3 regions of the Arthrobacter sp. P1_B4 genome follow, and region 1 is predicted to be linked to each of the others. Evidence: riboswitches for the same ligand, from Rfam matches in the RefSeq annotation. Region 1 holds a riboswitch; each other region holds the start of a gene.
The links. Region 1 has a riboswitch for S-adenosylmethionine ahead of metX (homoserine O-acetyltransferase MetX). Riboswitches for the same ligand answer to the same signal wherever they lie in the genome.
Positions count from the first base shown of each region.

Region 2: another riboswitch for S-adenosylmethionine. It lies ahead of AC1D1W_RS07485 (methionine ABC transporter ATP-binding protein); the one in region 1 lies ahead of metX (homoserine O-acetyltransferase MetX).
Region 3: another riboswitch for S-adenosylmethionine. It lies ahead of AC1D1W_RS06500 (DUF1737 domain-containing protein); the one in region 1 lies ahead of metX (homoserine O-acetyltransferase MetX).

Region 1 covers NZ_JBFTZW010000005.1:36,066-43,011, forward strand. Annotated here, with positions in the region: gene AC1D1W_RS03960 (amidohydrolase family protein) at 1-81, shown strand, start outside; gene AC1D1W_RS03965 (histidine phosphatase family protein) at 84-764, opposite strand; gene AC1D1W_RS03970 (CPBP family intramembrane glutamic endopeptidase) at 874-1,641, shown strand; gene AC1D1W_RS03975 (VOC family protein) at 1,760-2,398, opposite strand; SAM riboswitch class IV at 2,568-2,683, shown strand; gene AC1D1W_RS03980 (bifunctional o-acetylhomoserine/o-acetylserine sulfhydrylase) at 2,745-4,061, shown strand; SAM riboswitch class IV at 4,244-4,359, shown strand; gene metX (homoserine O-acetyltransferase MetX) at 4,371-5,510, shown strand; gene AC1D1W_RS03990 (MFS transporter) at 5,677-6,946, shown strand, end outside.
Region 2 covers NZ_JBFTZW010000012.1:5,915-12,860, reverse strand. Annotated here, with positions in the region: gene AC1D1W_RS07505 (O-acetylhomoserine aminocarboxypropyltransferase/cysteine synthase family protein) at 1-572, opposite strand, end outside; gene sfnG (dimethylsulfone monooxygenase SfnG) at 572-1,780, opposite strand; gene acs (acetate--CoA ligase) at 1,791-4,016, opposite strand; gene AC1D1W_RS07490 (CoA-binding protein) at 4,325-4,750, shown strand; SAM riboswitch class I at 4,848-4,938, shown strand; gene AC1D1W_RS07485 (methionine ABC transporter ATP-binding protein) at 5,078-5,887, shown strand; gene AC1D1W_RS07480 (methionine ABC transporter permease) at 5,880-6,545, shown strand; gene AC1D1W_RS07475 (LLM class flavin-dependent oxidoreductase) at 6,592-6,946, shown strand, end outside.
Region 3 covers NZ_JBFTZW010000009.1:135,144-142,089, reverse strand. Annotated here, with positions in the region: gene AC1D1W_RS06515 (hypothetical protein) at 1-591, shown strand, start outside; gene AC1D1W_RS06510 (O-succinylhomoserine sulfhydrylase) at 694-1,902, opposite strand; gene AC1D1W_RS06505 (rhodanese-like domain-containing protein) at 1,903-2,322, opposite strand; gene AC1D1W_RS06500 (DUF1737 domain-containing protein) at 2,319-2,627, opposite strand; SAM riboswitch class IV at 2,640-2,753, opposite strand; gene AC1D1W_RS06495 (ATP-grasp domain-containing protein) at 3,072-4,025, shown strand; gene AC1D1W_RS06490 (aminodeoxychorismate lyase) at 4,032-5,000, opposite strand; gene cls (cardiolipin synthase) at 5,094-6,569, shown strand; gene pabB (aminodeoxychorismate synthase component I) at 6,592-6,946, opposite strand, start outside.

The DNA of each region.
Region 1 (6,946 bases):
GCCACGCACCTGGCCTACCGGCCCGGCATCCCCCTGACGCACGCGGTGTGGCGCGCCGGTGTAGCGCAGCCGGTCCGTTAGCCCTAGAACATCATGGGCGGTGCATCGAGGACGGTCTCGTCCACGCGCCTCTTCTCCCACTGCGTGAAGGGCTTGTCGAGCTCGTACTTGCCGTGCGAGGTGCGCAGCAGGGTGCGGACCTCGGCGTTCTCGGGGTTATTCAGGGACTCGAAATATTCCACCGACCAGTGGAACCAGCGCATGCAAAACAGCCGCATGGTCAATCCGTGCGTCACGAACAGCGCGTTCGGGGCATAGCCGGGCCGGGACCAGTGCCGGTGCAGGGTTTCCATGAAGGAAGAAATCCTGTCATACACATCGGAACCGGACTCGCCCTCGCGGAAGCGGTAGAAGAAGTGCCCGTAGGCGTTGCGGAGCTCCTTCTGGTCCTCGATGTCGCCGGCGATCTGAAAGTTGGCCCAGTCCTGTTCGCGCAGCCGCGGTTCCTCGATCACCCGCTCCACGAGCGGGCCGAGATTCAGCGCCTCGAGGGTCTGGTAGGCGCGCAGGTAGGGGGAGACGTAGACGCACACCGGGCGGCCGTCCAGCTGGCGCCGGACCTCCTCCCCGGCCGCGGTGGCCTGCTCCAGGCCCAGCGCGGTCAACGGGATCCGGTAGTCCGGAACACGGTTGTAGATCGAGGTGTCGGCATTGGCGGCAGACTGGCCGTGCCGGATCATGATGATTTTCCGGGGCGCACTCATAATCCCCAAGCATAGGGCTCCTAAAAGCAGGTGCCGCAGGCAAAACCCCGTTCGGCCGGTACCACGCGGGCACCAGCAAACTATCGGCAAGTGCAGGCAAGATAGAACCATGTTGGTTCCCTCCCGCCGTCGGCTGCGGTTCGAAGTGTTGATTGTCCTGGGGTTGTCGCTCGGGCAGTCCGCGATCTACTCCCTGGTGCAGTTGCTGGACAAGATGACCACGGCGCCGCTGGCCCAGGGGACATCCACCCTGAACCGCTCACAGAGCGCACGCGAATACTTCGACCTCACCTACCAGTTGCTGGACATCATCTTCGCCCTGGTCCCGGTGGCCCTCGTGATCTATTTCCTCACCGAGCACTGGCCGGCCGGTGAGCGCGGAACCTCGGCGTTCCGAAGGATCGGCTTCGACTTCGCCCGGCCCGGCAAAGACCTCCTGCAGGGGCTCGGACTAGCTGCGCTCATCGGCATTCCGTCCCTGGGGCTCTACGCCGCCGGCCGGGCGCTGGGGATCACGACGGCGATCATCCCCAGCGCCCTGGACGCGTACTGGTGGACCGTGCCGGTGCTGGTCCTGTCCGCGATCCGGCACGCGGTGGTCGAGGAAGTGATTGTGGTGGCGTACCTGCTGGACCGGCTCGGGAAACTGGGCTGGAGCGTGCCGGCGGCCATCGCCGCCAGCGCCCTGCTCCGCGGCAGCTATCACCTGTACCAGGGGTTCGGGCCGTTCATCGGCAACGCGCTGATGGGCGTGGTCTTCGCGCTCGTCTACACGCGGACCAAACGGGTGATGCCGCTGGTGATCGCCCACGCCATCCTGGACACTGTGGCGTTCGTGGGGTTCAGCCTGTTCGGCAGGGCCGTGGGCCTGGGCTGATGGCGTTGCCCGTACAGCCGGCGCCATCGGCAGGCCTTAAATGATCTCGGCCGCCGTCTCCTAGGTGACAACGTTGGCACCTAAGAGATGGCGGCCGAAGCGTGGGGCAGGTGGAGCGTTAGATCGTGACCGCTCCGGAGGCGGTCTCGAAGGTGACAGAGAGGATGCCGGGAGTCCCGTGCGGCGCGATCCAGTTCACGGCGACGTCTTCCAGCGGCTTTTCAACCGGTTCGCCCAGCCACTCCGTGACGCGCGCGGCCGAACCGGCAATGGTCAGTGCGGACATCTTGACATCGCTCGCGTAGGCGTTGGACGGGTGCAACTCCGGGTCGCCCTCCCACTTGAGCATGTACGGCACTTGGGGGTCGGCGATGAGCCCCAGGATGCCGATCTGCTTCCAGATCAGTTCGCGGCCGTCGGGAAACTTCCGGTTGCCGTTGACGGCGGCGCGGCCGAGCCGCTCCTCGAACGGGGCCAGGTCGTCAACCTCGACGCACCAGCCCATCCAGCCGCCGCCGGCCTCGGAGCGTGCCCGGACGGCCTGGCCGAACGGGGCCTTGTCGGAGGCCGGGTGGTTCAGGACCTCCACGACTTCCAGGTACTTGTGTCCCGCGAGCGGGATAATCATGTTGCGTGTCCCGAAACGGGGGTGCACTCCACCCTTCACGGCTTCAACGCCGAGGGCAGACGCAATACGTTCAGTGGTGGCTGCCAAGCCATCGTGTTCACAGGCGTAAGAAACGTGATCCATGCGCATGCCATCATCTTGGCACTTTGTGATGGACCTCTCAGCTTAGGCTCCCCTAACCGTCATGGGACGTCCCGGGGCGCCGAACGCGGCGCCCCGGATGCTCCGTCACGGCAGCCCTCTTCATCTTCGTCACAAAGCTATCCAGGGCTCCGCCGCCATTCCTACACTGAAGCCAGGTCATGAGTGCCAGCGCACAGCCCCGGCTTGCTGGCCGGCAACCCTCGTATCGCGGTGGGGTGCCCCGGGTGAAGACCTGGCCGTCCGGCGCCCGCTGGAGGGCAAGCGCGGCGCCTGTTCCGGTTCGGGCCGAAAGCCCCGGCCGGTGCTGTGCCCAGTGACTCGAGGAGCACCAATGTCCAATGCCTGGTCCTTTGAAACCCGCCAGATCCACGCCGGCCAGGAGCCGGACAGCGCCACCGGCGCGCGTTCCCTGCCCATCTACCAGACGACGTCGTTCGTGTTCCCCAGCGCCGAAAGCGCCGCGAACCGCTTCGCGCTCGCCGAGCTCGCGCCCATCTACACCCGGATCGGCAACCCGACCCAGGACGCCGTCGAACAGCGCGTCGCCAGCCTGGAAGGAGGCCTCGCGGCGCTGCTGCTCAGCTCCGGCCAGGCCGCCGAGACGTTCGCGATCCTCAACATCGCCGAGGCCGGGGACCATGTGGTGGCCAGCCCCAGCCTCTACGGCGGAACCTACAACCTGCTCGCGCACACGCTGAAGAAGTTCGGCATCTCCGTGACCTTCGTGGCGGACCCGGACAACCTGGACCAGTGGCGGGACGCCGTCCAGCCCAACACCAAGCTGTTTTTCGGCGAAGTGGTCTCCAACCCCCGCCAGGACGTCCTGGACATCGAGGGCGTCTCCCGCGTGGCGCACGAGGCCGGCGTGCCGCTGGTGGTCGACAACACGCTCTCCACCCCCTACCTGATCCGGCCGATCGAGTGGGGCGCGGACATCGTGGTCCATTCGGCGACCAAGTACCTCGGCGGGCACGGCGCCGCAATCGCCGGCGTGATCGTGGACTCCGGCAACTTCGACTTCGGGAAGGACCCGGAGCGGTTCCCCGGCTTCAACACCCCGGACCCGACCTACAACGGCCTGGTCTACGCCCGCGACCTCGGAGCCGAGGGCGCGCTGGGCGCGAACCTCTCCTACATCCTCAAGGCCCGGGTCCAGCTCCTGCGCGACCTCGGCTCCGCGGTGTCCCCGTTCAACGCCTTCCTCATCGCCCAGGGCATCGAAACGCTGAGCCTGCGCGTCGAGCGCCACGTGGCCAACGCCACGAAGGTGGCGCAATGGCTGGAGGGGCGGGACGACGTCGAATCGGTCGCCTACGCCGGGCTGCCGTCCAGCCCCTGGTACGAGCGCGGCCGCAAGTACGGGCCCAAGGGGACCGGCGCCGTCGTGGCGTTCAACATCGCCGGGGGAGCGGAGGCCGGCAAGCGGTTCGTCGATGCCCTCGAACTGCACTCGCACGTCGCGAACATCGGCGATGTCCGGTCGCTGGTGATCCATCCGGCGTCGACCACCCACAGCCAGCTCTCGCCCGAACAGCAGGTGATCGCCGGGGTGAATCCCGGGCTGGTGCGGCTTTCGGTGGGACTGGAGCATATTGACGACATCCTGGCGGACCTCGACGCCGGATTCCGCGCGGCCAAGACCGCCTAGACGGAAGCCCACGCGGAATTTCCCCACCTTGCTGGCATGACGCCGGGAATCGCCGGCACTTCGGCGCGACCCGCCGGTCACGGCTGTCAAAGGTGGGGAAACTGCGGTGCTGACGGGTCCGGCTGTCACATGGAAGTCATAATCTTCGTGATTTCCGCACCCTGTTTCGTAGACTCGTACCAGGTCATGAGTGCCAGCGACAGCCCCGGCTTGCTGGCCGGCAACCCTCCTTTTGCGGCGGGGTGCCCCGGGTGAAGACCTGGCCTGCCGGTCAGCTGACGGCGGGCAAGCGCGAAGATAGGTCCTCACATGACGATTGCCGTCACCCGCACGGGTGTTCCCGAAACCAAACCATCCCGTACCCCTGACGGGACCGTCCAGTTCGTCAGGATCGGTGATCTGCAGCTCGAATCCGGGACTCCGTTGCCGGATGTGGTGCTCGCCTACGAGACGTGGGGGACCCTGAACGCGGACGCCTCCAACGCAGTGCTCATTGAACACGCCCTGACCGGCGACACACACGTGACCCGCGGCGAGAGCGGGGAGCCCGGCTGGTGGGAACAGCTCGCCGGACCCGGGGCTCCCGTGGACACGGACAAGTACTTCGTCGTTTCGATCAACATCCTGGGCGGCTGCTACGGATCCACCGGACCTTCCACCCCGGCCCCCGACGGGCGCCCCTGGGGATCGCGGTTCCCGCTGGTCACCCTGCGGGACACCGCCGCCGCCGAGGCGCGGCTGGCCGATGCCCTGGGCATCGGCAGCTGGTACGCGGTGCTGGGCGGCTCGCTCGGCGGCGCGCGGGCCCTTGAATGGGCCGTCACGTTTCCCGGCCGGGTCCGGCGCTGCGCCGTGATTTCCGTCGGCGCCAGCAGCACTGCCGAACAGATTGCCTTCGCGCAGGCACAGACGCTGGCCATCCGCCAGGACCCCCACTTCAGGGGCGGGGACTACTACGGCGGCCCGGAACCCGAGTCGGGGCTCGCCCTCGCCCGCCGCATCGCGCACATCACCTACCGCTCAGCGGCCGAACTGGACGGCCGGTTTGGCCGCAACGCCCAAGAGTCCGAGACGCCCCTGGAAGCCGGATCGCTGGCCGGACGCGGGCGCTATCAGGTGGAAAGCTACCTGGACCACCAGGGCAGCAAACTGGCCCGGCGTTTCGACGCGAACAGCTACATCGCGATCACCGAAGCCCTCATGAGCCACGATGTCTGCCGGGGGCGCGGAGGTCTCGGGGAGGCACTGGCCCCGGCCACCGCAGAATTCCTGGTGGCGGCCGTGGACTCGGACCGCCTGTATTTCCCGGCCCAGTCCCGTCAACTGGCAGAGGCCCTGCCGGGCGGCCCGGAACTGCATATCATTCAAGCGCCAATCGGCCACGACGGCTTCCTGACCGAAATCGGCCAGCTCAGCGGGCAGCTCCGGGAGACCTTCTTCAGCCACTAGGCCGGCCCGCTTGTGCATTTTTGCAGATGCGCTCTGCACTAATGGCCGTTGAGGCTGAGGGCCGGAGCGTCCATACTCATGGGGAATGACGCCCTGTGCCCTAAATCACAAGCGTCCTCAGTCCAATGGTCCACAGGGTGTCGATGGAGACGCCGAAGGAGTCACGATGAGTACGGAAAACKCCGCAAGGCGCGCTGAAGAAACCGACGTCAAAACGTCCGGCCTGAAGAAGGTGGTGGCGGCCTCCATGGCCGGCACCGTGGTTGAGTGGTACGAGTTTTTCCTCTACGCCTCCGCCGCCACCCTTGTGTTCGGCAAGCTGTTCTTCCCGAACACCGGTTCGGAACTGGATGGCATCCTCGCCGCTTTCCTCACCTACGCGGTCGGCTTCATTGCCCGCCCGATCGGCGGCATCGTCTTCGGCCACTTCGGCGACAAGTTCGGCCGCAAGCAGTTGCTCCAGCTGAGCATCATCCTTGTCGGCGTTGCCACCTTCGCCATGGGCTGCCTGCCCACCTTCGCGCAGATCGGCTACTGGGCCCCGGCCCTGCTGGTCTTCCTGCGCTTCGCCCAGGGCTTCGCCGTTGGCGGTGAATGGGGCGGCGCAGTCCTTCTCGTCGCCGAACACAGCCCGAGCAAGTCCCGCGGATTCTGGGCAAGCTGGCCGCAGTCGGCGGTTCCGATGGGCAACCTCCTGGCCACAGCTGTCCTGTTCACCCTTTCCGCCACGTTGTCCTCCGCCGACTTCCTCAGCTGGGGCTGGCGCGTAGCCTTCTGGCTCTCCGCCGTGATCGTGCTGGTCGGCTACTACATCCGCACCAAGGTCCAGGACGCCCCCATCTTCCTGGAGGCCCGCAAGGAGGTCGAGGCCGGCCACAAGGGCTACGGCGTGGCCGAGGTCTTCCGCCGCTACCCGCGCGGCGTCTTCACCGCCATGGGTCTGCGCTTCGCCGAGAACATCCTCTACTACCTTGTGGTCACCTTCTCGATCACTTACCTGAAGGTCATCGTCCAGACGGACACCTCGCGGATCCTGCTGCTGCTGCTTGTGGCGCACATCGTCCACTTCGCCGTGATCCCGATGGTCGGCAGGCTCTCGGACAACGTCGGCCGCAAGCCGGTCTACATGGCCGGCGCCATCCTCGGCGGAACGTGGGGATTCTTCGCGTTCCCGATGATGGACACCAAGAACGACCTCGTCATCCTCGCTGCGATCACCATCGGCCTGCTGTTCCACTCCCTGATGTACGCCGGCCAGCCGGCGCTCATGGCCGAAATGTTCCCGACCCGGATGCGCTACTCCGGCGTCTCGCTGGGCTACCAGGTCACCTCGATTGTGGCCGGTTCGCTGGCTCCGATCATCGCCGTCGCGCTCCTGGGCCAGTACAAGTCCTCGGTCCCGGTCGCCATCTACCTCCTCGGCGCCTGTGTAGTCA
Region 2 (6,946 bases), on a different contig from region 1:
TAGGGCGTGCTCAAGGTGGCGTCGACGACGAGCGGGACGCCGGCGTCGTGCGCCACCTTCGCGAGTGCCGCAAGGTCCTGGACTTCCGAGGACGGGTTGGCCACCACTTCCACGAAGATCGCCTTCGTGTTTTCCCGGACTGCGGCGGCGTAGTCCGCCGGGTCGGTGCCGGCGACGAATGTGGTGTCCACGCCGAAGCGGCGCAGCGTGACGTCCAGCTGGGTCACCGTGCCGCCGTAGAGCTGGGAGGCGGCCACGATGTGGTCCCCGGCCTGGGTCAGCGCGGCAAAGGTGATGAACTCCGCCGCCATGCCCGACGACGTCGCCACGGCGCCGATTCCGCCCTCCAGGGAGGCGATGCGCTCCTCGAACGCGGCCACGGTGGGGTTGCCGATCCGGGAATAGATGTTGCCGTATTTCTGCAGCGCGAAGAGGTTCGCGGCGTCCTGGGTGTCCTTGAACACGAAGGAGGTGGTCTGGTAGATCGGCACGGCGCGGGCGCCGTGCTCGGCGTCGGGGGTGCCGCCGGCGTGCAGCGCACGGGTGCGGAATCCGAACTTGCGGTCAGCCATTACGCGTTCACCAGCTTGCTGGTAGTGCCGGCGTTTGCCGCCGGGGTCCGGGACAGGTCCAGTTCGGTGCCGTTCTTCCGGGCGAGGTCGGCCTCGAGTTCGCGGACGATGGGCAGGATGTCCTGGCCGAACGCGGCGACTTCCTCCTGGAAGTGCAGGTAGCCGGTCAGGAACAGGTTCACGCCGATCTTCTTGTACGCCACGATCCGCTCGGCGATCTGCTCCGGGGTGCCGATCAGCTGCGTCTTGAAGCCGTCGTTGTACTGAACCAGGTCCTCGAAGCTCGAGTCGGCCCACATGCCCTTGCCGTCCTTGGTGGACGCCCCGGCTTCCTGGACGGCGGCGCGGAACCCCTCCACGGCGGGCTTGTGCGCCTTCTCGACGATCTCGCGGAGGGTGTCGCGGGCTTCTTTCTCGGAATCCCGGGCGATCACGAAGCCGTTCAGGCCAAACTTGGGGGAGGGGAGGGCACCTTCCGGGCCGCGACCGGCGGCACCTGACGCCGCCACCACACCGGCGATGTTCTCCTTGAACCCGTCGAGGTCCTTGCCGTTGGAGAAGTACCAGTCAGCCACCCGTCCGGCGGTGGCCTGCGCGGCCGTGGAGTTGCCGCCGAAGAAGATCTCCGGGTGCGCCCGGCCCGGCACGTCCACCGGTGCCGGGTTCAGGGTGAAGTCGGTGATGTTGTAGTACTTGCCGGACTGGCTGTAGTCCTGCTCGGTCCAGAGCCCGCGGAGGACCTTGATGAATTCCTCGGTGCGGACGTAGCGCTCGTCGTGTTCGAGCCATTCGAGGCCGAAGTTGGTGAATTCGTCCTTGAGCCAGCCGGAGACGATGTTTACGGCGGCGCGGCCGTTGGAGATGTGGTCCGCGGTGATGATGTACTTCGCCAGCACGCCGGGGTGCCACATGCCCGGATGGACGGCGGAGATCACCTTGAGGCGCTCGGTGGCGGCCAGCAGCGCCAGGCTGAACGAGGTGGCCTCGTGCTGCTTGTCCGCGCCGTAGGAGGCGGCGTACCGGGTCTGGGTCAGGGCGTATTCGAAGCCGGAGTTCTCCGCGATCCTGGCCAGCTTCTTGTTGTAATCGAAGTCCCAGCCGGTGCGCTGTTCGATGGTGGACACCACCAGGCCGCCGGAGACGTTGGGGACCCAGTAGGCGAACTTGAGCGGTTCGGAAAGACGGGCGACGTTGCTGATCTCAGTCATGGGTGTTCCTTTACTTCCGGGTGGGGCTTGCTGTTGCCAGGAATTCCGCGGCGCGGTCGCGCAGCACATCCTGGATGCCCGCGATGGATGGTTCGTTCTGCAGCGAGGTGGTGTCGCCGAGCGTTGTGCCTTCGAACAGCTGGGTCAGCAGCCGGCGCATGATCTTGCCGCTGCGGGTTTTCGGCACGTCGGGAACGACGACGACGTCCCGCGGCTTGGCGATCGGCCCGATCTGCTTCGCGACGTGCGCCTTCAGCACACCCTGGATGTCGGGGGTGGCCGCCGAATCCTTCAGCACCACGAACGCGACGATCGCGTGGCCGGTCTTCGGGTCCGCGACCGGGCAGACGCCGGCCTCCACCACGTCCGGGTGGGTGACGAGCGCCGATTCGACCTCGATGGTGGAGAGCAGGTGTCCGGAGACGTTGAGGGTGTCGTCCACCCGCCCGAGGATCCAGATGTCGCCGTCGTCGTCATACTTGGCGCCGTCACCGGCGAGGAACCAGCCCTGCTCGGCGTATTGGCGCCAGTACGAATCGAAGTAGCGGCGCGGGTTGCCCCAGACCGTCCGGGCGATCGCCGGGCCGGGGGAGTCCACCACGATGAAACCCTGGACGCCGGGCGGCACCGTATTGCCGGCGTCGTCCACGATGCGCGTGCTGACGCCGGGCAGCGGGCGGGCCGCGCAGCCGGGCTTGAACGCGGCGTCCGTCGGTGCCGGGGAGAGGATGGTGGCGCCGGTTTCGGACTGCCACCACGTGTCCACCACGGGGGCGGTGCCGGCGCCGATATTGGTCCGGAACCAGCGCCAGGCCTCGGGGTTGATGGCCTCGCCCACCGTGCCGAGGAGACGGATGGAGGAGAGGTCGTACGTGTCCGGGACGCCGTCCGGGAACCAGCCCATGAGGGAGCGGACCAGGGTGGGCGCGGTGTAATACTGCGTGACCCCGTACCGTTCGATGATCTCAAAGTGCCGGCCCGGGTGCGGGGTGTTGGGCGTGCCCTCGAAGATGACCTGCGTGGCGCCGTTGGAGAGCGGGCCGTAGAGCTCGTAGGTGTGCGCGGTGACCCAGGCGAGGTCGGCCGTGCACCAGTGCACGTCCTTCTCCCGCAGCGCAGGGTCGGGGTTGCTGAACAGGTGCTCGAAGCTCCATGACGCCTGTGTGAGGTACCCGCCGGAGGTGTGGACCAGGCCCTTGGGCTTGCCGGTGGTGCCGGAGGTGTACATGATGAACAGCGGCGTCTCGGCGTCGAACGCCTCGGCTTCGTGAGTTTCGGAGGCCCGCCCGACGGCGTCGTGCCACCACACGTCGCGGCCGGCGGTCATCGGGACGGTGTCCAGCTCGTCCGCGGGAGTGGTCCGGTTGACCACCAGGACGTGTTCGATGGCGTTGTCGCCGGCGACGGCGGCGTCCGCGTTGTCCTTGACCGGCACGGCGGTGCCGCGGCGGAACTGGCCGTCGGTGGTGACCAGGAGCTTGGCGCCGGTGTCCTCCACCCGGAACTTCAGGGCCTCGGCGGAGAACCCGCCGAAGACCAAGGAATGGATCGCGCCGATCCGGGCCACTGCGAGGGTGATGATCACGGTTTCGGGGATGACGGGGAGGTAGATGACCACCCGGTCGCCCTTGGTGATACCGAGATCCAGGAGGGCATTGGCGGCTTTGGAAACCTCGCGCTGGAGTTCGGCGTAGGTGACGGCGCGGCGGTCGCCGGGCTCGCCCTCAAAGTGCAGGGCCACCTTGTCTCCACGCCCCGCCGCTACGTGGCGGTCGACGCAGTTGTAGGCGACATTGAGCCTGCCCCCTTCGAACCAGGTGATCTGCGGTCCGGTGCCGGCCACGACGTCGGCAGGGACCCGGCGGTGCGCGGTGTGCCAGGGCTTGGTTTGCTCCGTTGCGCCGCCAGGCAGGTCCGCCCAGTCGAGGCGGAGAGCCTGGGTTTCCCAGAACGCAACCGTCTCTGCCTGGACAGTACCCGCGGTCGCGGCGGCGCCGTGCCGGGGAGGGTGGTCTCCGGAGGTGGTGCTGCGGTGACGCGCCGGCCCGTCGGCGGGGACGCCGTGCACTGCGCCGTCCGTGGGCTCGTTCAGGGACCATCCCGAAGAGCCGCGAGAGGAGCCGGGCGCGTCACGCAGCCCTGCTTCGTTCGCCGTCGCGTCCGAAGTGGTTTGTGGGAATGCCTCGGACGCAGTCCGGGCAAAGGTGGGCAGAGCGGAAGAATTCTCAGGGGTCATTGCTGCACTCCATCGGTCCTGGCAGTAGCACCCCTTGGTTGCTCCGGCGCCCTCGAATATCACCGAAGGAGGGCGGAGCGGTTGCGTGGGAATGGTCGTCTCACGTCACCGGGGGGTTGCTGCGGCGTCATCGATCCAGGTCTCTCGGCCGCTCGGGATGGTCACTACCTACTAGAACTTCAGATGCACGATTCCGCAAAATCGGCGTGCGGGAGCGCCGTAATATTCGTTCACCCGGCATGCGTCCGGCCCAAATCATTCATTTATTCGACAATTGTCCGGAAAGGTCGCAGGAGTATGGTTGATGCATGGCCCATGTTAACGATCCGGCAGTCATTGACCGCCTCATGCGAACCAAAGGCACGTGGGCGGTGGTCGGCCTCACCACCAACGAATGGCGCTCGGCGTATGAGGTCTCCCTCTATGTCCGGGACCGGATGGGCATGGAAATCATCCCGGTCAACCTGCCCGGCGACGACGTCCACGGCGAGAAGGGGTACCGTTCCCTGACTGACATCCCGGCGGAGAAGCACCCGATCGACGTCGTGGACTGCTTCGTCAACTCCCACAGGGTGGGCGCAGTCATAGACGAGGCCATCGCGGTAGGTGCCAAGGCCGTCTGGCTGCAGCTGGGCGTCTTCGATGACGCCGCGACGGACCGCGCGAAGGCCGCCGGGCTGGACGTCGTCGTGAACGCGTGCCCCGCCCGCGAAGGCTGGCGCGTGGGCATCTGACGGCCCGGGAATGACGATCAACAGATCGGGAAGAGTCGGTTACAAAATGTGACCGGCTTTTTCCGTATCCGGCCTCATGCCGTGTGAGATGGACTCGTAACCATCCCGAGCGGCTGAGAGATCTGGCTCCGTGACGCCGCAGCAACCCCCTCCTTTGAGGACGGTGCTACCGCCAGGACCGATGGAGAACCACTGTGTTCTGAGGCTCCCCGGCTTCGCTCAGCGCTGCCCGGAAGCCAGGACCCAGGGCTTTCCTCGGGCGAGCCCGGAGGAAATCATGAACACGCAGACAGCGGCAGCGCCGCGGCCCCGAGCAGGTGGGGGCCTGTGATCGAGATCCAGAACGTCAGCACGTCATTCGCCTCGGCCGCGGGACCTTTCACGGCCGTCGATGACGTCAGCCTGCACATCAGGCGGGGCACCATCCAGGGCATCATCGGGTTCTCCGGCGCCGGCAAATCCACGCTGCTGCGCAACATCAACCTCCTCGAGCGCCCGACGTCGGGCCGCGTCCTGGTGGACGGCGTGGACCTGGTGACCCTGTCCGACGCCGAGCTGCGGACCAAGCGGCACGACATCGGCATGATTTTCCAGCACTTCAATCTCCTCAACAACCTCACAGCCCAGGAAAATGTGGAGCTGTCCCTGAAGTTCGCCGGCGTGGGGAAGGCGGAACGCCGGCGGCGGGCCGCCGAAACCCTGGAAATCGTGGACCTCGCCGACAAAGCGGGAACGTATCCGGCCAAACTCTCCGGGGGCCAGAAACAGCGGGTGGCGATCGCCCGCGCCCTCGCCACCGGGCCCAAAGTGCTGCTCTGCGACGAGCCGACGTCGGCCGTGGATCCCCGGACGACGTCATCGGTCCTGCAGTACCTGGCCGACGTCAACGCCGAATTCGGCATCACAATCGTGGTGGTCACCCACGAGATGAATGTCATCAAGGCCATCGCGGACAACGTCGCGGTCATGGAAGAAGGCCGGGTCGTGGAGCAGTTCGACCTCGCCGAACTCCAACGCCCCGGCTTCCACCCGGCGACGTCGATCGGCCGCTACCTGGTCTCCGATGAGATCCAGCTGGACCGCTCCGGGAGGGGCGCCCACACCACAGCCGCGTCGGAGGGCCTGATCAATGTTTGACCGCATCCTGGAAGTCCTGCCCGAAATCGGCGTCGCCATGGGGCAGACCCTCACCATGCTGCTGGTGGCCATCCCGCTGGCGGTGCTGCTCGGGACACCGCTGGGTGTCCTGCTCTACACCATCGGTCCCAACGGGCTCAAGCACAGGCCAAAGCTGCACCGGGTCCTGGACGGGCTGGTCAACCTGCTCCGCTCGTTCCCGTTCCTGATCCTGCTGATCGCAATCATTCCCGTGACTAGGTTCATTGTCGGCACGACCATCGGCACGGCCGCCGTCATTGTCCCGCTGACCCTCAACGCCATTCCGTATTTCGCCCGCTTCGTGGAACAGAACCTGAGCCAGCTCGGCGGCGGAGTGGTCGAAGCGGCACGGTCCATGGGCGCCAGCCGGTCCCAGATCGTCCGGGACGTCCTGATTGTGGAGGCGAAGCCCGGACTCGTCAGCTCCATCACCATCATGACCGTCAGCTTCATCTCCTACTCGGCGATGGCCGGCCTGGTGGGCGGCGGCGGAATCGGCGACTTCGCCATCCGGTACGGCTATTACCGCTACGAGACACCGCTCATGATCACCGCCATAGTCCTGATGATCCTGCTGGTCACCATCGTTCAGCTGGGCGGATCCTATGTTGCCCGGCGCCTGGACAAGCGCCTCTGAGCGCCGGCAGCACCATCGTCCCACCTCCCACAGCGGAAAGCACCCCATGACTTCAACACCCAGTACCCGTTTCGACGGACCCCGCCCCCGCCTGCTGATCAGCGCCTTCGTGATGAACACGTCCAGCCACATCATGGGCGGCCAGTGGCGGCGCCCGGAAGCCCAGCAGCACCGGTTCAACGAACTCCAGCTCTGGATCGACCTGGCCCGCCAGCTCGAAGACGCCAAGTTTGACGCGATCTTCTTCGCCGACGTCGTCGGTCTCTACGGCGACTACGACGGCGGGTGGGCATCGCTGCTGAAAAAGGGCCTGCAGGTGCCGTCCAACGACCCCCTTATCCTGCTCTCCGCGCTCGCGACCGGAACGCGGGAGATCGGACTGGCCGCGACGTCGTCGGTGA
Region 3 (6,946 bases), on a different contig from region 1:
GTGACCAGGCGGTACCAGCCTGACGCCGTGGCCTTGACGGAACTGATGTTCGATAACAACACCTACGGCGGCGACGACCGCGACTCCTACCGGCTGGCCAGCGGCGGGACGGACTGGCCGCGGCTCGCGAACGGGGCCATCGACGTCGAACACCCCAGCCTCGGGGCCTGGCGGTCGAAGGCGGTGGCAGCCATCGTGGCCAAGGCGGCGGCGGCCGCGCACGCGAACGGCGCCACGCTCGACATGGACGTCCGGGCGCCGTGGCACGATCCCGCCGCCGACCGGCCGGAGAGCGGCCATGACTACGGGCTGCTGGCCGCAGCCGCTGACCGGCTGGTCTTGTGGGACTACTTCGGGCTCAACGACGCCGCTCCGGCCTACTCCGCCGAGCTGGCCGCGGCCATGGCGAAGCGGTCCGGGAAGTTCGCCATCTCGGTCGGGATGTGGGCCAAGGACGGGCGCATCTCCGCCGCGGACCTGGCGGCCGGGCTGGAGGCGTCTGTCTCCGGCGGGGCGGCCGCCGTCGCCGTCACACCATCCAGCATGCTCGACGACGACGCCTGGCGGGCGCTCAAGGCGGCCTGGGCCTGAGCGGCCATGGCCCCGGACCTGCTTAAGGGCCTGGACCTGCTTGAGGGCCTGGACCTGCTTGAGGGCCTGGACCTGCTTGAGGGCCTGGACCTGCTTGAGTGCCTAGACCTGCTTGAGCGCCTGGCCGAGGTCGCGGATCAGGTCCTCGACGTCCTCCAGCCCCACCGAAAGCCGGACCACGCCGTCGCTGAGCCCGATCGCCGCGCGGCCTTCCGGGCCCATCGCGCGGTGCGTGGTGGTGGCCGGGTGCGTGATAAGCGTCTTGGCATCGCCCAGGTTGTTGGAGATGTCGATGATCCGCAGCGCGTCCAGGAGTGCGAACGCGGCCTGCTTCGCCGTGCGCCCGGGGGAGGGCTGCAGTTCCAGGGTGAGCACGGTCCCGCCGGCCTTCATCTGCTGCACTGCGAGCGGGTACTGCGGGTGAGACGGCAGCAGCGGGTACTTTACCCAGCCGACCGCAGGCTGTCCCTCGAGCCATTCGGCCAGCCACAGCGCGGAGGCCGAGGAATGGTTGACGCGCAGGGCCATGGTCTCCAGGCCCTTGGTGAGCACCCAGGCGTTGAACGCCGAAAGCGCCGGACCGGTGTGCCGCATGAGCTGCTTGACGGGCCCGTCGATGAATTCCTTGGTGCCCAGGATGGCTCCGCCCAGGACGCGGCCCTGGCCGTCGATGTGCTTGGTGCCGGAGTAGACCACCACGTCCGCGCCGAGGTCGCCGCAGCGCTGGAGCAGCGGGGTGGCGAAGACGTTGTCAACCACCACCGTGGCGCCGGCCGCGTGCGCCAGTTTGCTCACGGCGGCGATGTCCACGATTTCCTGCATCGGGTTCGACGGCGACTCGAAGAACACCGCGGTGGTCGGCACGGACAGCGCGGACTGCCACTGCTCCAGGTCCGGACCGTCTACAAAGACCGTCTCGACACCCCAGCGCGGCAGGATTTCGTTGAGGATCACGAAGCACGAGCCAAACAGCGAGCGGGCCGCGACCACCCGGTCGCCGGCCGCCAGCAGCGCGCCCAGGGCGGTGAAGACGGCGGACATGCCGGACGCCGTCGCGAAACACGCCTCCGTTCCCTCGAGCAGCCGCAGCCGCTCCTGGAAGGTGGCGACGGAGGGGTTGCCGTAGCGGGAGTAGACGAAGCGCTCGTCCTCCCCGGTGAAGGCGCGCTCGGCGGCGGCCGCGGACTCGTAGACGAATCCTGAGTTGAGGAAGATCGGCTCGGTGGTCTCCTGGAAGCCGGTGCGGTCAAGGCCGCCACGGACAGCCTGGGTGTCGGCCGCCCAGCCGGCGGCGTCGGGATTGAAAGTCACTTAGATCTTTCCGAGGTTGGTGGGCAGGCCGCGGTTCTTCCAGCCATTGACGGTGCGTTCGCCAAAGCGGTCGGTCTCGCCTTCGAAGCCCTCAAGGACGTTGTACGAGGTGTAGCCGGCGGCCGTCGCGGCCGTCGCGGCGCCGATCGACCGGGCACCGGAACGGCAAAGGAACACCAGTTCGACGGCGGTGTCCGCCGGCGCCTGCTGCCTTAGCTGTTCCACGAAGTGCGGGTTCGGCGTGCCGCCGGCAAGGTTCCACTGGATGAAGAGCGGATCGTTGCGGCTCTCGCCCGCGGCCGCGGTGTCCGGGATGCCGATGTGGGCCCATTCGCCTTCGGTCCGGACATCCACCAGGATGGCTCCGGCCTCCAGCTTGGCCCACGCCTCCTGCGGGCTGAGGTCTCCGGCGTAGCTCATGCGTGGCCCGCGAAGGCTCCGTCGGCGCCAAATTCGTCGGCGTCGAGCTCATCAACCGCATTGGCCACGGCGGCGTCCGCACTGGCAATCGCGGCCGGCAGGACCAGCGCCTGCGCCACGATCACGGTGCTTCCGTTGAAGCTGGCGGCGGGGCTTCCATGCAGCACGTAGCCCTCGGCCAGGGCGGCTGACACCCGCTCGCAAAAGGCGCGGTCATCCGCGCCGGTGAACAGGCGGTAAGCCAGCCTCTCCGCGCCGGGTGCTGAACCGGGTGTGGCTGTTGTGGGTATTGACGTCTCGGGCACGACGGATCTCCTCTTTCACGCTTGCAGCTCGAATTCTCGAATGCCGAGTATTCACCTGAGGCACCCCGCCGCGAAAGGGAGGGTTGCCGACCGGCCAGTCAGGGCTTGGCACCGGTTCTCATTACTCCCCAAAAACGTAACACCTGCGACGCCGGCCCGCACCGCCGCCGTCGTCATGTTCCGTAACCGGACCGCGGCCCGGGCGAGTAGTGGCGGGCTCCAGTTTCGGGTACAGCCCACTCGTGTCTGCCGGGACGTTTCGCCGTCTACTGGGGGGATTAGGTCCGACGAGTCGGCCGGAGCTGCAGGTGATTCGAGCAATGTGTGAATCGAGCAGTCCCGGAATCGACTCGCCTGTCCATCAACAAGCTGTCTGGGAATCGGTGGCTGGAACGGTCGGAGCCGCAGCCGCGGTCCGGCCGGTGACGGCGGAATGGAGCAATCGTGGGCCCGCGCATACTCGTTACCGGGATTACAAGCGCCGCCGGACGGGCCGTCGCGGCCCAGCTCGAAGCCCGGGGCCTCCCGTACCTCGGCTCCGACGCCCGCGCCGACACCCGCCAGGCCGGGGAGGCTCCCGCCGCCGCGGTCAGGCTCCTGCCGGCGACGAACCCGGACATGGTCCTGGACCTGCGCCGGGTGGTGGACCGCGAAGCCATCAACGTCATCATTCCGACCCTCACCGTGGAGCTCCCGGTCCTGGCCGCGGCCCGCGCCGGATTCGCCCAGGACGTGCGGATCATCGTGGCCGACCCCGCCGCGGTGGCCCTCGCCAACGACCACCTGTTCACCACCTGGGCGCTGCAAGCCGCCGGCATCCCGGTGCCCCGGTTCGCGGTTCCGGGCGACCTCGCCGCCGCGCCGGCATCCCTCGCCGGCCTCAGCGGCCCCGTGGTGGTCAAGCCTCGGGTCTTCAAAGGCTCCCATGGTGTCCACCTGCTGGCCGGAACCGGCTCCGTTAGCTGGAAGAACATGCCGGCGGGGCAACTGGTCCAGGAATTTATCCCGGGTGCCGACTATGTGTGCCTGGTGTTCGGCACCCCGGCACGCAACGCGATGGCGCCGGTGGCGGTGGTCCTCGAGAAGACCAGGACTCCGTATGGACGCGCCGGCAGCGACGAGGTCAGCCGCAGGGTGCCGGCGAACCAGGCCGGGGATGTGCGCAAGCTGGGCCTGGCCGCCGTCCGCACGCTCGGGCTGGCCGGGCCGGTCCAGGTCCAGATCCGCCGCCGCACCGACGGAACGCCCATGGTGCTGGGTGTCTGCGCGACCCTGGGGGAGAACAGCACCTGGGCCCCGGAAATGCTCGACGCCGTGCTCGCAACGTTCATGCTCCCGGCGTTCAACCCGGCCTCGTTCCGCCGGTGCCCGGCAGTGCCCGCGGACGCCCTGGGGTGAGCGTTCCTATTCGATGGTCGCGAAGAGGGCGTTGAGTTCGGCAGTGAGCTGGCGCCGGAGTTCCGGGGTGCCGATTTCCTGCCCGTCGATGTGGTTCACCGGGGCCAGAAGCCGGATGCTGGAGATCAGCCAGACCGCGTCGGCGTCCAGCAGGTCCTTCGGCTCCAGCGGGCCGTAGCCCAGCTCCCAGCCGGCGGCCTTGGCGGCGGTGAACAGGGCGCCCTGTGACGTGCCGGGCAGGATGCCGCTGTCCAGCTGGGGCGTGATGAGCCGCCGGACGGTGCGGACTCCGCCGGCGCCGTCGTCCGAGGTTTCCAGGTGGGCCAGCAGAACGGTCGACGTCGGACCCTCCAGCACCCTGCCGTCCGCGGACGTGAAGATGACGTCGTCGGCGCCCTGCCGGTGGGCGTAGCGCAGCGCCGCCATGTTCACGGCGTAGGAAAGGGTCTTGGCGCCGAGCAGGAGCCACGGGGCGCGCTCGCCGACTTCACTGTCGTAGCCGCGGTCGAGCAGGATGACGTCGATCCCGGTCTCGCGCTGCCGCCGTCCCGCGGCGGCCGGGGCGGAGGCCTGGACCCAGCACGTGGGGGCAGCCGCGCCCTCCGGCCCGCGGGTGACAATCAGCTTCACCACCACCTCGTCCTGCGCCGCGCCGCCCGGTGCAGCCGCGGCGGGTTCCTGCCCGCGGAACTCGCGGATGGCGGTTTCCACCGCCCGTCGCCATGCATCCTCGGCGGGGATGTCCAGCTCCAGAAGCCGGGCCGAGCCAGCCAGCCGGGTCAGGTGCGCCTGGATCTTGCGGGGCCGGCCGCCGACGGCCAGGAGGGATTCGAAAACGCCGTCGCCCCGGGTGGCGCCCAGGTCCGTGGCCATCAGCTGGGGCTGCGACGCGTCGGCAACGCGGCCGCCGTCGAACGCCGGGTCGAGGAAGACCAGAACGGTCGCGGGCGCAGGAACAGGGGCAGGAGTGATCATGGCTAAAGCTTAGTCTCGGTGGTCCCGGGATAGGATTTGGGCACTGCCCGTTCGGAACTGTTCCGCGTGGCTTGTACGTTGAGGGGTTCGCCTGTGCTGTGGCCATTTCCGCTGGCGGAGACTTTACCGTCCTGGGCGATTCTGATTTTGACGGTGATCGACTTCGCCATCCGAGTGCTGGCACTGGGCATCATCCCCGGAAACCGGCGGCCCACCACCGCGATGGCGTGGCTGCTGGGCATCTTCATCGTGCCGACCATCGGCCTGCTCCTGTTCCTGCTGTTCGGCAACTTCCGGCTCTCCCGCAAGCGCCGCGCGCAGCAGGACGCGGTCAATACCCGAGTGCGCGCCGGGACCTCGGAACTGGCGATGCTGGAAAGCCGCTACGCCGGACCCGAATGGGTGGCTTCCGCCGCGGAACTGAACAAGACGCTGGGCTCGCTGCCGATGGTGGACGGTAACCAAGTGGAGCTGCTGCCCGGCTACCCCGACTCCATCAAGGCGATGGCCGCGGCGGTCCGCGGCGCAAAGTCCTTCGTCAACGCCGAGTTCTACATCATGAGCTCGGACCACGTCACGGACGATCTGCTGACCGCGCTGGAAGAGGCCGCCGAGCGCGGCGTCGAGGTCCGTGTCCTGTTCGATCACCTTGGCACGCTTCGCATCAAGGGCTATCGCAAGCTGATCGCCCGGCTCAAGGCCAGCAAGATCCGCTGGCGGCCCATGCTGCCGCTCAGCCCGCTGCAGGGGCAGTGGCGCCGACCGGACCTGCGCAACCACCGCAAGATCATGGTGATCGACGGCGAGATCGCCTTCACCGGATCGCAGAACCTGATCGAGCCCTCCTACAACAACCCCAAGCACCGAAAGATCGGCCGCGAATGGGTCGAGCTGATGGCCTGCCTGCGTGGACCGATCGTCACCACGCTCAACGTCGTCTTCGCCACGGACTGGCTCAGCGAGACCGACGAATCCATTGAGGAACAGCTCGCGCACCGGCCCGAACTGCACGCCGGCAACATCACCGCCCAGGTGGTGCCCAGCGGCCCCGGCTTCATCACCGAAAACAATCTGCGGCTCTTCAACACGCTGATTTACTCGGCTCAGCGCAAGATCTCGATCTGCAGCCCGTACTTCGTCCCGGATGACTCGCTGCTGTATGCGGTGACGACGGCGGCGCAGCGCGGCGTCGACGTCGAACTCTTCGTCTCGGAAAAGGGAGACCAGTTCCTGGTCCACCACGCCCAGCAGTCCTACTATGAGGCGCTGCTTGAAGCCGGGGTACGGATCTACCTCTACAAGGCCCCCTTCGTGCTGCACGCCAAGCACTTCACGATCGACGACGACGTTGCCGTGCTGGGTTCCAGCAACATGGACATGCGCTCCTTCTCGCTGAACCTGGAGGTCTCGGTGATGCTCCTGGGGGAGGACATCGTGCGGCGGATCAGCGCCGTGGAGGACACCTACCGGGGCATTTCGCGCGAACTTACGCTCGAGGACTGGATGAAACGTCCGATGGGCGTCAAATACGTGGACAACGTCGCGCGGCTGACGGCCACCCTGCAGTAGCCGGGGCGGCGGGACAGCCGACTCAGCCCGTCGGAAACCCGGCGCCGAGCGCCGAGAGGACACCGAACGCTTTGGTCCGGATTTCGTCGTACTCCTCCTGCGGGGTCGAGTCGGCGGTGACAGCGCCGCCGACGCCGAGACTCAGTTCCGCGGCACCCTCGCCGGGGGCGCTGACCACGAGGGTCCGGATTGCCACGGCGAGGTCGGCGGCCCCGTTCAGGGAGAAGTAGCCGATCGCCCCGGAGTACACGCCGCGCGGCGCGGCCTCCAGCCGGTCCAGGATGGCCATGGTGCTGACCTTCGGGGCGCCGGTCATCGAACCCGCGGGGAAACAGGCCGCGACTGCCTCGGCCCGCGGCATCCCGGGCCGCAGCCGG